DNA from 2 places in the Pseudarthrobacter sp. MDT1-40-2 genome. Region 1 is predicted to be linked to the other one. Evidence: predicted binding sites of a transcription regulator. Region 1 holds the regulator's gene; the other holds the start of a gene.
The links. Region 1 encodes Rex, which represses fermentation and respiration genes when NADH is low (regulators of the CRP and FNR family bind a similar motif). Its sites were predicted from a motif close to CTTGTGAANNNNTTCACAAG; they were not measured.
Positions count from the first base shown of each region.

Region 2: AC50X5_RS01245 (glyceraldehyde-3-phosphate dehydrogenase) is a predicted target of Rex. The motif match lies at 3,021-3,040, and genes of this name have one in related genera.

Region 1 covers NZ_JBWZCL010000001.1:1,038,725-1,045,293, reverse strand. Annotated here, with positions in the region: gene AC50X5_RS04920 (3-deoxy-7-phosphoheptulonate synthase) at 1-408, shown strand, start outside; gene AC50X5_RS04915 (helix-turn-helix domain-containing protein) at 538-750, shown strand; gene AC50X5_RS04910 (30S ribosomal protein bS22) at 935-1,033, shown strand; gene AC50X5_RS04905 (HAD family hydrolase) at 1,179-1,991, opposite strand; gene AC50X5_RS04900 (glutaredoxin family protein) at 2,102-2,356, shown strand; gene AC50X5_RS04895 (redox-sensing transcriptional repressor Rex) at 2,447-3,139, shown strand; gene AC50X5_RS04890 (hypothetical protein) at 3,194-3,943, opposite strand; gene AC50X5_RS04885 (hypothetical protein) at 4,139-4,750, opposite strand; gene AC50X5_RS04880 (YceI family protein) at 4,888-5,436, opposite strand; gene AC50X5_RS04875 (histidine phosphatase family protein) at 5,684-6,364, shown strand; gene AC50X5_RS04870 (TlpA family protein disulfide reductase) at 6,388-6,569, shown strand, end outside.
Region 2 covers NZ_JBWZCL010000001.1:265,284-271,852, forward strand. Annotated here, with positions in the region: gene AC50X5_RS01230 (acyltransferase domain-containing protein) at 1-97, shown strand, start outside; gene AC50X5_RS01235 (HNH endonuclease family protein) at 94-891, opposite strand; gene AC50X5_RS01240 (hypothetical protein) at 1,040-1,249, opposite strand; gene AC50X5_RS01245 (glyceraldehyde-3-phosphate dehydrogenase) at 1,324-2,805, opposite strand; gene AC50X5_RS01250 (acyltransferase family protein) at 3,093-5,273, opposite strand; RNA gene rnpB (RNase P RNA component class A) at 5,371-5,756, opposite strand; gene AC50X5_RS01260 (YaaA family protein) at 5,813-6,569, shown strand, end outside.

The sequences.
Region 1 (6,569 bases):
CGTGGCGGACGCAAGGGGCCCAACTACTCAGCTGCCGACGTCGAGGCTGCTTCTGAGCGGTTGGAAGGCAAGCAGCTCAATCCGCGCCTGATCGTTGATGCCAGCCACGCCAACAGCGGCAAGAGCCACCACCGCCAGGCCGAGGTTGCGCTGGAACTCGGTGCCCGGCTGCAGGAAGGCGGCCCCGCCGCGGATGCAATCGGCGGTGTAATGCTGGAAAGTTTCCTGGTGGGCGGTGCGCAGAATCTTGACGTAGCGGAGCACGCGGCAGGCCGCTCGCAGCTGGTGTACGGCCAGAGCGTTACGGATGCCTGCATGGAATGGGACGTCACGGTTTCTGTGCTTGAGCAGCTGGCGGTATCGGCGCGGAAACGGCGTGAGGCTCGGAGCGTCCTGCTGGCCGGATGAATAGCCGGAGAGACTTTCACATTGGCACCCTGAACCTCTAGAGTATCTAGCACATGGTTGTTCGAAGGCCCGGTGACGACGCGCCGTAAAGGCGGTTGCCGAACAGCACCGGGAGCAAAGGAATATGGGATGTCCGCAGATCAGAACTTCTCCAACGTGAAGTTCCTGACCGTGGCCGAGGTGGCCGAGGTTATGCGCGTTTCCAAGATGACCGTGTACCGTCTGGTCCACTCAGGAGAGATGCCGGCCGTGCGCTTTGGCCGCTCCTTCCGGGTTCCCGAGAACGCCGTTGAGCAATACCTCAAGGGCGCCGTGGTGGAAGGCCAGTCGGACACCGCCTGACCCCTGTTGCCGTGGCCCTGCCGTCACTCCTGACGGCGGCGGTCAGTAGGTGCCCCCGATAGGCGGTACCCTGTTAAGGAACGTTTTACGTCATTGTAAGAATCTGTCAGTTGTTTCAGTTCGTAGCATTGTCCACGAACATTTCCATCAGACAGGTACTACATCTAGTTTGTGAGGAACTTTCGTGGGTTCAGTTATTAAGAAGCGTCGCAAGCGTATGGCCAAGAAGAAGCACCGCAAGCTGCTTCGCAAGACCCGTCACCAGCGCCGCAACAAGAAGTAGAGCATCTGCTTCACTGCGTGAATGCCCGTTGCCGTCAGGCAGCGGGCATTTTTGCGTCCAGGCCCCGGTTTGAAACTGGCCCGTACTGGCCCGGCGGAATCCAGATCCTGCCACGCAGGTGGCTGGGACGTCGGTGGCTGGGACGTCAGCGGCTGCGGAGGCGGGCGAAACCCTTCCACAGTCCATAGACTGCGCCACCCACCGTGGCGGCTTTGAGGCCCAGGGTTGCTGCGCGGCGGCCCGAGCGGAAATCGTAAACGGGCCAGTTGTGCTCGCGGGCGTGCTTGCGGAGCCGGGCGTCGGGGTTGATTGCCACAGGATGTCCCACCAGGGTGAGTAGCGGAATGTCATTATAGGAGTCGCTGTAGGCCCAGCAGCGTTTCAGGTTCAGGCCCTCAGACTCTGCCATGGATTCCACGGCAGCCGCCTTGGCAGAACCGTGCAGGATGTCGCCCACCAGGCGGCCGGTGTAGGCGCCTTCTTCGACTTCTCCCACCGTGCCCAACGCGCCTGTCAGCCCCAGGCGGGTGGAAATGACGGTGGCAACTTCAATAGGTGTGGCCGTCACCAGCCAGACCCGCCGCCCAACACGCAGGTGTTGCTCGGCCAGCGCCTTGGTTCCAGGCCAGATCCTCGAGGCGATCATCTCGTCGTAGACTTCCTCGCCGAGGGCCTTGATATCCGACACGGTGATCCCTGCCGCCAGGATCAGGGCTGAGTCGCGCACAGCATGAACATCGCTGAGGTTCTCGCCGCGCATCACAAACTTGAACTGCTTCCAGGCGAAACCGCTGGCCTGGCGCAAGGTGAAGGCTTTCCGCTGGTACATCTTGCGGGCCACGTGGAACAGGCTGGCGCCCTTCATCAGTGTGTTGTCCACGTCGAAGAAGGCTGCCTCGCCAAGGGGGGACGGAGGGGTCGGGCGCGTGGCTACGGCGACATACTTCTCCTCGGGCATGCCTTGAGTCTAGCCAATGGGTCCGGGCGCAGCTGCCGGGCCACCAGCTTCGCTTCCGGTAGCACGTTCCTGATGCAGCCCGCCGGTGCCTGCAGGACTACCTTTAAGTCATGGCAAAACCGGAAGTGGTACTACTGACAAAATCAGACTGCCACCTGTGCACAGAGGCGCGTGCCGCCGTCGAACGCGTTGCTTCGGGGCTGGGACTGGAATGGTCGGAACAACTGGTGGACCAGCACCCTGAACTGGGCGAGAAGTATGCCGAAGAGATCCCCGTGCTGCTGGTGGACGGCGTGCAGCGGGATTTCTGGACCATTGACGAAGGCCGCCTGGACCGGCTGCTGCGGCGGATCCTGGCGGCGTAATGAAACGGGCTCAGGTGTGGGCGCCCGCTTTGTTGGCTCAGGCTTCCTGGCCCTAGAGTGAAGACACAACGCGACTCGACGGAGCAGACAGTGACCTCCTTGGAATCAACACCCTCTGCCATCCAGGGCGATGGCGGGACTGCGAAGCAGATTCCACCGGCAGCGGTGGCCCGCTTGACGCTTTACCTGCGCGCCCTGAATTCGCTGCTGGCCGAGGGCATCGAGACTGTTTCTTCGGATTCCCTGGCGGAAGCGTCGGGGGTGAGTTCGTCAACGCTGCGCAAAGACCTCTCGCACGTTGGTTCCTACGGCACGCGGGGCGTGGGCTATGAGGTCCAGTACCTCAGCAGGCACATCGCGGCGGCCCTTGGCCTGACCCACGACTGGAAAGTCGCAATTGTGGGTGCCGGTAACCTGGGTAAGGCCCTGGCACGGTACGGCGGCTTTGAGTCCCGGGGGTTCGACGTCGTGGCGATTTTCGACGCCGACCAGATGGTGGTGGGAAACGAGGTTGGCTGGCTCCGGGTCAGTGATGTCCAGGACCTGGAAACGGTCCTGGAACGAACCGGTGCGAACATGGTGGTCCTTGCCCTGCCGGCCACTGTTGCCCAGGCCGTCTGTAACCGGGTCGTGGCGGCAGGAGTCACCAGCATCCTGAGCTTTGCCCCCATAGTGCTCCAGGTGCCCGAGGGCGTGAACCTGCGCAAGGTGGACATGGCCACCGAGCTCCAGATCCTCGCCTACCATGCACAACGGACGCAGACCCCGGGCCGAACAGCCTAAGCTGTGGCCCGCGGGCTGCGTCCGCGGAGAGTGTGTTGCGCCTGAAGACTTGCGTTAGCGGCTGTAGGGGTTTCCGAAGGGCTGCTGCTTCTGGAAGTAGGGCGCATTGGCCGGCAGGTAGAGCAGCACAATGGCTGCAACGCCCAGAAGGATCACAATGAGCTGCAGGACGCCGTATAGCGGACCGAACTGGAACAGGCTGAAAAGGCCAAGAACAGAAATGGCAGCAAAAACAGTTCCGAGGATCCGCGCCCAGTTCTTTCCCTTCCGCACCGGGAAGGCCACCAGGGCGTAAAGACCCAGGGAGATCAGAGCGGCGATGATTCCGCCAACCATCACAGCACCCTGCATGCCCTCGGCCATCCCGGGGGGAACTTCCTCACCCTGCGCCAGGATCTGTGACTCCATCGACTGCCAGAAGTAATCGCCACCGGTGAAGGCCATGATGAGCGAGCTGACAGCGGACAGGATTCCTGCCGCGAGAATCATTTTGAAAGACAAGTCCACCTGCGGCGGAACGGCGCGGTCTCCGGCTGGCTGAGACTGCTCCGACGGGTAGCCATACGGGGCAGGGGGCTGACCATAGGGTGCCTGCTGGCCGTAGCCGGGCTGCTGCTGGCCGTACTGGGGAGCCTGCCCATACTGCGGCGGTGCCTGCTCACCGAACTGGGGAGCGTTCTGGCCGTATTGCGGCTGCGGGGGTGACTGCTGACCATATTGGGGTGCGTTCTGGCCGTAGCCCGGCTGCTGCGGGGCGTTTTCCGGATCGTTGCCTTGAGGCGGCTGGACGGGAGGAGTGGTCATGAGCGTTCCTTCGCGAATCTGGGTGAAGCATCGGACGCCGGGAACAACGCAAGCCGTGCCCCCAGCATGGCTTATTCCACCGTACCTCCCACCGGCAGACTGGTGGGTCATTAAAGGCAACAAATTGTGCACTGGCCTGCAAAAACGCCTACGCCCCCGGGTTGTGTCCGGGGCGTAGGCGTCTTCAGCAGGCGATCAGTTGGTTGCGGGCGTGCGCTGTTCGAACCAGGGCCGGGAGTTGGGCATCCACATCAGAACGGTTGCCACGATGCCGAGGATGGAGCCGAACCAGCCCCCTCCTCCGTCGATGCCGGACTGAACCAGGGAGATGACCAAGGTGACTGCCACAATGACGGTGAGGGCCATGCGGGCCCAGGACTTGCCTTCCTTCATCTTCATGGCCAGGATAACCTGGGCAGCAGAAAGTACAAGCGTGAGAAGGACCAGAAGCACCACTATCACACCGAGGGCGGGCAGTGAGGCTATTGCTACCAAGGAAAAGAAGAACCCCACAACACCCAGGAGGACGCCCAGGATGCCCGTGATGACCCAGATCCAGTAGGAGACCTTGAGCTCCGTGGGCATTCCGGCGACGCTGAAAATTCCAGAGAAGCCGCCCTTGGGCATGACCTGGTCGAAGCTGCGGGGTGAGTCGGAAGGCATTTGGAACTGGTGGCTCTGCGACGGGCCGGGCTGCTGGTAACCCTGTGCCGGCGGAGGCTGGTACCCGGCCGGGGGAGTGGTGGGACTCTGGCCTGCAGGTGTCCCGGTTGAATCGGGTTGCGGTATGTCGCTCTGGTTGCTCATGGGTTCACTGTAGGCGTGGCCGGCCGTGTAATCTACGAATTGGCGTGGAAGTCGTGATGAAAACCAAGCAAACCGCCCGCCGTCGAACATTTTTGTCCGAGGGCGGGCGGTTGTCGCTTGCCGGGGAGGCGGTGGGACTAAGCCGCGGGAGCGATGAAGGCCAGTTCCAGGTTGATGCCGACCTTGTCGCTAACCAGCAGGCCGCCCGTCTCGAGGACGGCGTTCCAGGTCAGGCCGAAATCCTTGCGGCTGATGGTGGTCTGTGCGGTGACACCTGCGCGGGTGTTGCCGAACGGGTCCACGGCCACGCCGTTGAACTCGGTTTCCAGCGTGACGGGGCGGGTGATGCCCTTGATGGTGAGGTCGCCGTTCAGCTCAAAGCCGTCGCCGTTGTCTACCAGTTCCTTGGAGACGAAGGAGATTTCCGGAAACTTCTCCACATCGAAGAAGTCTTCGCCGCGGACGTGGCCGTCGCGGTTGGCGTCGCCGGAGTCGAAGCTGGCGGTCTTAATGGTGGCGTTGATAGCAGAGTCGGTCACGTTCGGCGTGAGCTCAAGGGTGGCCTCCGCGTCCTTAAACTGGCCGCGGACCTTGCTGATGCCAGCGTGCCGGACGGTGAAGCCAATCTCGCTGTGGGAGTTGTCGAGGGTCCAGGTGCCGGTGGTGATCTCGGTGGGAAGTGCCATGGTGATGCTCCTTCAATAGTTGCTGGCTCAGGGGGAGAGCGTCTGATCGTTAGTTGAAGCCTCATCTGTTGAAGTATCAACTAACTGCTGCATCCAGTATAAACATGCATTTGCATGTTTTGTTCCCGGGTCCGCGAACTTTTTGTGAGAATTTTTTGAACACCTGCGGAACTACTCGGCCCGACCGGGAGTTCTACTTCCGGTAGAAGATTTCGAATCGCCCCAGATCTTTGAGAAACTGGTAGACATGCCCCAATCCACGGTTCATCTGCTCCGCCATGGAGAGGTCCACAATCCCCAGGGGATTCTCTATGGCAGGCTTCCAGAATTTCACCTTTCCGAACTGGGCCAACGGATGGCCCAGACTGCCGCCACTTACTTTGCGGAGCGTGCTGCGCAAGGCGCCAATATCGTTTACCTCGCCGCGTCGCCATTGACCCGCGCGCAGGAAACGGCACTCCCCACCGCGCAGGCGTTGAACCTGGAGATTGCCACCGAGGATCGCATCATCGAGGCTGAAAACCGCTTCGAAGGGCTCAAGGTCACCAAGGCGGAGCTCCGCAGGCTCCGGCACTGGCAGCACTTCGTCAACCCGCTCCGGCCGTCCTGGGGCGAACCCTACAAAGCGCAGGCCATGCGCGTCATGGCTGCCGTCCACGATGCGCGGCTCCGTGCCAGGGAACTGGCCGGCACCGACTTTGAGCAGCGTGGCGCTGAGGCCATTTTGGTCAGCCACCAGCTTCCCATCTGGGCCACCCGGTTGAGCGCCGAAGGCCGGCGGCTTTGGCATGATCCCCGCAAGCGCGAATGTACTTTGACGTCCGTCACCTCCCTGGTGTTCGATGCCGAAGGGGCCCTTCTCCGCGTTGAATACCACGAGCCTGCTGCCGCACTTCTTCCCGGTGCGTCCACCACTCCGGGAGCTTGAGCATGGCTGCCAGGAACCGCCCGATGAGCTCTGCGGTGGCCTCCCGCCGAACCGTACTTGCGGCCGGCGGTGCCGCGCTGGCCGGGCTTACCTTAGGCTTGTCCGGTTGCGCCCAGGAGGACGCCCTGGCCCGGCAGGCCAAAGCCGGCGACAACAAGAACTATGTGGCAGGCGACGGCTCCGTGACCGAATTCACCGCAGCCGA
Region 2 (6,569 bases), 770 kb from region 1:
GCGGGCGGTCCTGGAAAGAATTGACGACGGCGGCACCTGGCAATTGGGCCATGGGCACCTGCAGCTGCCGGACAGCGGGAGCGTCCCGGGCGCCTAGCCGGCCCGAATGGTTCGTTGATCCGGGCAGGAATCCAGGACGCGTTTCATCGCGTCCTTTTCGGCCTGGGTTACCCACAGACCGTAGGACGCTTTGACCGAAATCTGCCGGGCGACGTAGTGGCAGCGGACGGATTTGTTCTTTGGCAGCCAGGTAGCGGTATCGCCCGCCCCCTTCTGTTGATTAGCGTCGCCGTCCGCCGCAATCAGGTTCAGGGGGTCGTTGGCCAGGCTTTGGCGTTGCGCAGGCGTCAGACCCTGGGCTCCCTTTTGCCAGGCATCGGCCAGCGCCACCACGTGGTCGATTTGGACTTCCCGGCTGGTCTGGGCTCCACGCTGGAAGGCCACCACTTTGCCGGTATACGGTTCGGCCAGTGTTCCGGCCGCCACTGCACATTGGGAGTTTTCGGAGAATTCGATCCCGCTGAGGTCACGCCGGAGGATGTCGTTGCGTGTGTCGCATCCGTTGCGGTCGACGTCGGACCAGGCCTGGCCGAACTGTTCACGGGAGTACTGGTTCTTGGGCGCCCGTCCTTTGACTTCCAGCAGGTCCAGGGCCTCGGCGGCCCTGATGTCCGGGACAACGTGGACGGCAATGACGGGCTTCATCCACTCGGCATCGTAGACCCGGACTTCACTGGGCCCGGCCACGGAGGGTTCAGCCAGGGCGAACTGTCCTTCGGCGAAGAACCAGCCGGTGCCAAGAATCGCCCCGGTGACTGCAACAGCAAGCACCAGCCATGCCTGGCGGGAACGCCTCCGGGCGCGCCGGTAGGCCTTCCAGTTCAGGCTCATGCCGGCAGGCCTGTCACTGGTAAGGCGGTGGCTTCCGCGGGTTGGTTCGATAAGCAGGTTAAATCATGCACCCACAGAGCTTAGGGCACACGGCAGACGGTCTCGCCACTGTCCACAATGTGGAGGAACAGTGGGGCGCAAGATTCCCCTACTGTTCCCGCATGACCCTGCGCAAATCCTCTTCCGCCAGCTCAAAGAGGTCTTCAAGCTGGCGGACCCGCTCAGCTGTGACGTCACCGGCAGCATGGCCTGCCCTGGCGTTGCTCAGCAACTTGGTTGCCTGTTTGAGGTTTGCCTTGGCCACGTCGAGGGCGTGTTCCAGGGCGGTGTCGTGCTCCACGGCTGATTCAGTGTCCATGCCACCAGTGTGAGCCGGAATCCCGGCTGATTCCAGAGGAACAGCCGGGATTCTCAGACACTTCTGCTGCCGTGCTACGCGGTGGCGATTGCCTCAAGCGCCGCAGCCGGTTCCTTGGCCGGGAACGAGGGCGGGTTCACGCCCGCCATCTCCTCCATCACCCGGACAACCTGGCAGCTGTAGCCAAATTCATTGTCGTACCAGACGTAAAGAATAACGTTCTTGCCGTTGGAAATGGTTGCCAGACCATCCACGATGCCGGCACGGCGTGAACCCACGAAGTCGGTAGACACTACCTCGGGGGAATCGATGTAGTCGATCTGCTTGCGCAGGTCCGAATGCAGGGACATCTGGCGCAGGTGCTCGTTAACTTCATCCTTGGTGGTGCCGTTTTCCAGGCTCAGGTTAAGGATGGCCAGTGAAACGTCCGGCGTGGGAACGCGGATGGAGCTGCCGGAAAGTTTGCCCTGGAGTTCGGGGAGCGCCTTCGCTACGGCGGTGGCCGCACCCGTCTCGGTGATAACCATGTTCAGCGCGGCCGAACGCCCGCGGCGGTCGCCCTTGTGGAAGTTGTCGATCAGGTTCTGGTCGTTGGTGAACGAGTGCACCGTTTCCACGTGGCCATGGATTACACCGAATTTGTCGTTGATCGCCTTCAACACCGGCGTGATGGCGTTGGTGGTACAGGACGCCGCGGACACAATCTGGTCCGTGTCCTCGATGCTGCCGTGGTTGATGCCGTGCACGATGTTCTTAAGCGCCCCCTTGCCGGGCGCAGTCAGCAGGACCCGGGCCACGCCCTTGCTCTGCAGGTGCTGGGACAGGCCCTCAGCATCTCGCCACCGGCCGGTGTTGTCCACCACCAGGGCATCTTTGATCCCGTAGACGGTGTAGTCAATGGTGGCCGGGTTGTCCGAGTAGATGACCTGGACCTGTACGCCGTTGGCGGTGATGGTGTTGGCTTCCTCGTCAATGCGGATGGTGCCTTCGAAGGAACCGTGCACCGAGTCGCGGCGCAGCAGGCTGGCGCGCTTGGAGAGGTCCTTGTCGGAGCCCCGGCGGACCACGATGGCGCGAAGGCGGAGGCCGTGGCCGCCGCCGGCCTTTTCGATCAGGAGGCGGGCCAGCAGGCGGCCGATGCGGCCAAAACCGTAGAGTACGACGTCGGTGCTGGTGCGGTCGTCCGCACCGCGCTTACCCACAACCTCGGCCAGTTCGGCGCGAAGGAACTCTTCCAGGGTGGCGCCATTGCCCTCGGCCTTGAATTTCTGGTTCAGGCGGGCGATGTCGATGGCTGCCGCACCCAGGTCCAGCCCGGCGAGGGTGTCCAGCAGCGGGGCGGTCTCCTCCAGGCGCAGTTCGTCCTTGCTCATCCGGCGGGCAAATCGGTGTGCCTTGAGGATGTTCATGGTGGACTTGTTGATCAAGCTTCGTCCATGAATGCTGGTGACCACGTTGTTGTCGCGGTACAACCGGCCAATCACGGGGATCATGGCCTCGGCAAGAGCCTCCCGGCCCATCCACGTATCAAGACAAGAGTCTGAAGTCTGGCTCACTCAACTACCTTCCTCGGTTCAACCGCCCACGTCCCTGTGTGCGGAAGTCCGCCGCCGGAGGTTATCCGATGGCGCAGTTCCGGGGCTTCGGTCCAGCCCTGGTATCTGGAATCAGCGCAAAGAAAAACCGCCGGCTGTGAACGCATATCCGGCGGAGGAACTTCTACGTCCGGTCTCTATTCTAGAGTCCGGGACGAGTGTCCAAAGCGCTATCAGCCGTGAATTGACTCACATGGGGACGGGCGGAAGAGGGAGCCCATGGTGACCGGGCTCCCTCTCCTGCAGTGCTAGCCCGCCAGCGCCTCCGCCATGACAGGTCCAAGGGACTTCGAAAAAGCTGCCGTAAGGTGGACGCCGTCCGCGTAGACAGTGGTACTGCCCACGAATGCCGGGCAGGTGTTGTTGGAAGAGCAGAACCACGGCCGCGTGTCGATGAACTGGACGTTTGGAATACCCGTTGCCCCGGCTCTCCCTGCTTCTGCGATGGCACGGTGACGGCTGTCCACCGAGGTCGTGCAATCCCCGGGTTTGCTGATCCTGGTTGCGCAGTCAGCGAGGTTCTTGCCGATCGGCGGCGAGTCCATCACGACGATGCGTTCGGTGGATCCCGTGAGGGACTCAAAGGTCTTTCGGGCACCGCTGGTCCATTCATCCAGCATTGCCTTCTCCTGGGCGCCACTGGCCAAAAGTGCCGTGGCCGTATTGGACATCAGGACCATGTCAGGCCGGAGTTCGGCAACTTTACCGAACGTCCACTGCCGGAACGGGTCACAGTCCGGGTGCTCAGAGCGGTCCGCTTTGATCACCGTCAGGGAGAACGCCGGGCATTGCATCAAAGTGATCACGCGAACCTTGTAGCCCTGCGGTTCCAACGCAGCCCGGATACCGGAAACATAACTGATGGACATGGAATCCCCGAGCACAACGGCCGTTTTGGGCGCCGCAGGATCGCCAAAAATGCAGCGCTCGGAGTTAGCGGCGGGGTCACCCTCGGAATTCATCTCATTACCCAGGCAGCCGTCTGCCGCCCATTCCGGAACGAGCTGCCCGCGGCCCAATTGGTCAATTGCGGGGGAAAGTTCAGGCCAGCTGGGAGTCTGCAGTGCAGTAAGAATGGCAGCCGAATGAGATGACGCGGCGGTGTTTGATGCTGCCGCAGAGCCGGGCTCCGCAACCGGCGATGCCTGACGCACCATTACCGCCTGCTCGTCCGGCGCAGTCCGTGTCAGCGCAACTACTGAGACGACAAGTGTGAGGGCTGCCAGGGAGGAGACTCCGGCTATCACAAGGATATTCGCGGTCCTGGCGTCCAAGCCCTTTTTCTTCCGTTTCCAAGTGTCCCTGGGTTCGAGCCACCGCGAGTTCCTGACCGGATTCTCAATCGCATGGTAAGTAACTGACGCAAGTGCAAAAGCAGCGAACAGCACAGCGACAAAGAAGATGACACCTTCCGGCAACACCATGGACAGGAAGACAATCAGCGGAAAATGCCACAGGTACAGCGAATACGAGATGTTACCGATGTAGCCCATCACCCGGTTGGTCAGCGGCCACAGGTGCTTCTGTCCGCCGCCCGTTCCCGCAGCGATGACCAGAGCGGACGACAGAACCGGAAGAGCTGCCCATGGAGCGGGGAACAAGGAATCCGCGGTCACCACGAACAGACTGACGCCGATGCCCAACAGCCCCAACCAGGCAAGAACAGGCCGGAGAGCGCCGGGAATACGGGCCAGTTGCGCTGCGCCCACAGCCAAAAGTGCACCCACACCGAGCTCCCATGCGCGGGAAAACGTAGAAAAGTACGCCCAGGTGGGCTGGGTCCTGGTTTCGGTAAGTGCCCACGCAAAGGACACCGCGACAATCAAAGCCATCGTTACACCGATAGCGATGTGGGCGGCCTTGGTTGAGCGGCCCCTCCTGCCTGAGGTCATGAAGAAGATGAGAAGCATCAGCCATGGCCACACGAAGTAAAATTGTTCTTCTACAGCCAGGGACCAGAAGTGCTGAAGCGGGGAAACTGCTCCCGCAGCGTCAAAGTAATCCGTGCCTGCTGTGACAAATCGCCAGTTGGCTGAAAAGAACGTGGCCCAGACGGCGTCAACAAAGACGTCTTTACTGCGGGCTGCGCTGAAAAGCAGGTATGCAGCAGCAGAGGTAGCAGCGATCACCACCAGGGCGGCCGGCATAATGCGCTTAATGCGCCGCCGATAAAAGTCGGTAAAGGAAATCTGCCCGGTGCGGTCGTGTTCGCGGATAAGCAGACCGGTAATCAGGAAACCGCTGATAACGAAGAAAACATCTACGCCGACAAATCCGCCGGAGGGCCAGTGGAACAGGTGGTCGAATATGACAGCAAGAACTGCAACAGCCCGAAGGCCCTGGATGTCGGGGCGCAAACCTGCTTTCGGTTTGGCAGGCTGTTTCTCAGAGCTCGAAAAGGGCGCACTGAAACGAGTGATTGTAGACATGGATTCCCTCACGGTTGAGACCTTCGGAAATTCTATGGCACGCGGGTTTTGCTCCCTAACCGTCACAGGTAATACGGGTGCGGGAAACCAGTCTGAAGGGATGGGTTGACCGATACGCCGGGTTCTGTCCTCCCCTGCCGTTGCCGTCAGGGGGTGGCGGCCATCCATCTACGAACGCCGTTGCCGACGTCCTCCAGCGGCCTACCCGGGCACTCGGGCGAGCAGCCCTCAGTCATGCCCTGTCTGGCCTTGCTCCGGGTGGGGTTTACCTAGCCTCCCCGGTCACCCGGGGAGCTGGTGGTCTCTTACACCACCGTTTCACCCTTACCTGTCTTCCCCGTCAAGGACGGGACAGCAGGCGGTCTGTTCTCTGTGGCACTGTCCTGCGGGTTACCCCGAGTGGGCGTTACCCACCACCCTGCTCTATGGAGCCCGGACGTTCCTCGAGCCACTTGCGTGACGCGCGGCCGCCTGGTCAACCCATCCGTCCACCAGTCTACCGGGCACGCCTGGCAGTTCCTTCCCGGTAGGATCTACGGGTGCTGATTCTCCTCCCCCCGTCCGAAGGCAAAACCCCGGCAGTCAAAGGCACAGCGATGGACTGGGCCGAGTTGAGTTTCCCTGTACTCAACAACTCCAGGGCGAAGGTGCTGGAAACGCTTGGTACAGTCAGCGCGCACCAGGATGCCCTCGCGCTACTGGGCGTGGGCGCATCCCTGAGTGGCGACGTCGAACGTAACACCCGGCTCCACGCAGAACCCGCCGCGCCCGCGCACAGCATTTATTCCGGCGTGCTGTACGACGCCCTGGGATACCGGACGCTTACCCCTGCCCAACGGCGCAAAGCCGACCACAACGTCCTGATTGTGTCAGCGCTGTGGGGTGCCATCCGTTTTGGCGACAGCGTGCCCGCTTACCGGCTGTCCATGGGGACCGCGCTGCCCGGCGTTGGGCGGCTCGCCTCATTCTGGAAGCCGCAGCTTGCGGCGGCACTGGCCGAGCACAGCGAAGGACATCTCCTGGTGGACTGCCGCTCCAGCACTTATGCCGCGGCCTGGGCGCCGCCGGTCGAGCGGACGGTGGCCGTGAACGTCTTCACCGAGGTTAACGGCGTCCGGAAAGTCGTGAGCCACTTCGCCAAGCACACCCGGGGCGAGCTGGCCCGGCATCTGCTGAGCCGGCGCGGCAAACCGGCCGCAACGCCGTCGGAACTGCTGAGGGCCACGCGGGAAAAGTGGGAGGCAGAGTTAGTTGCAGGTTCGGCACGCAAGCCGCACGCCCTGAACATCATCCTCA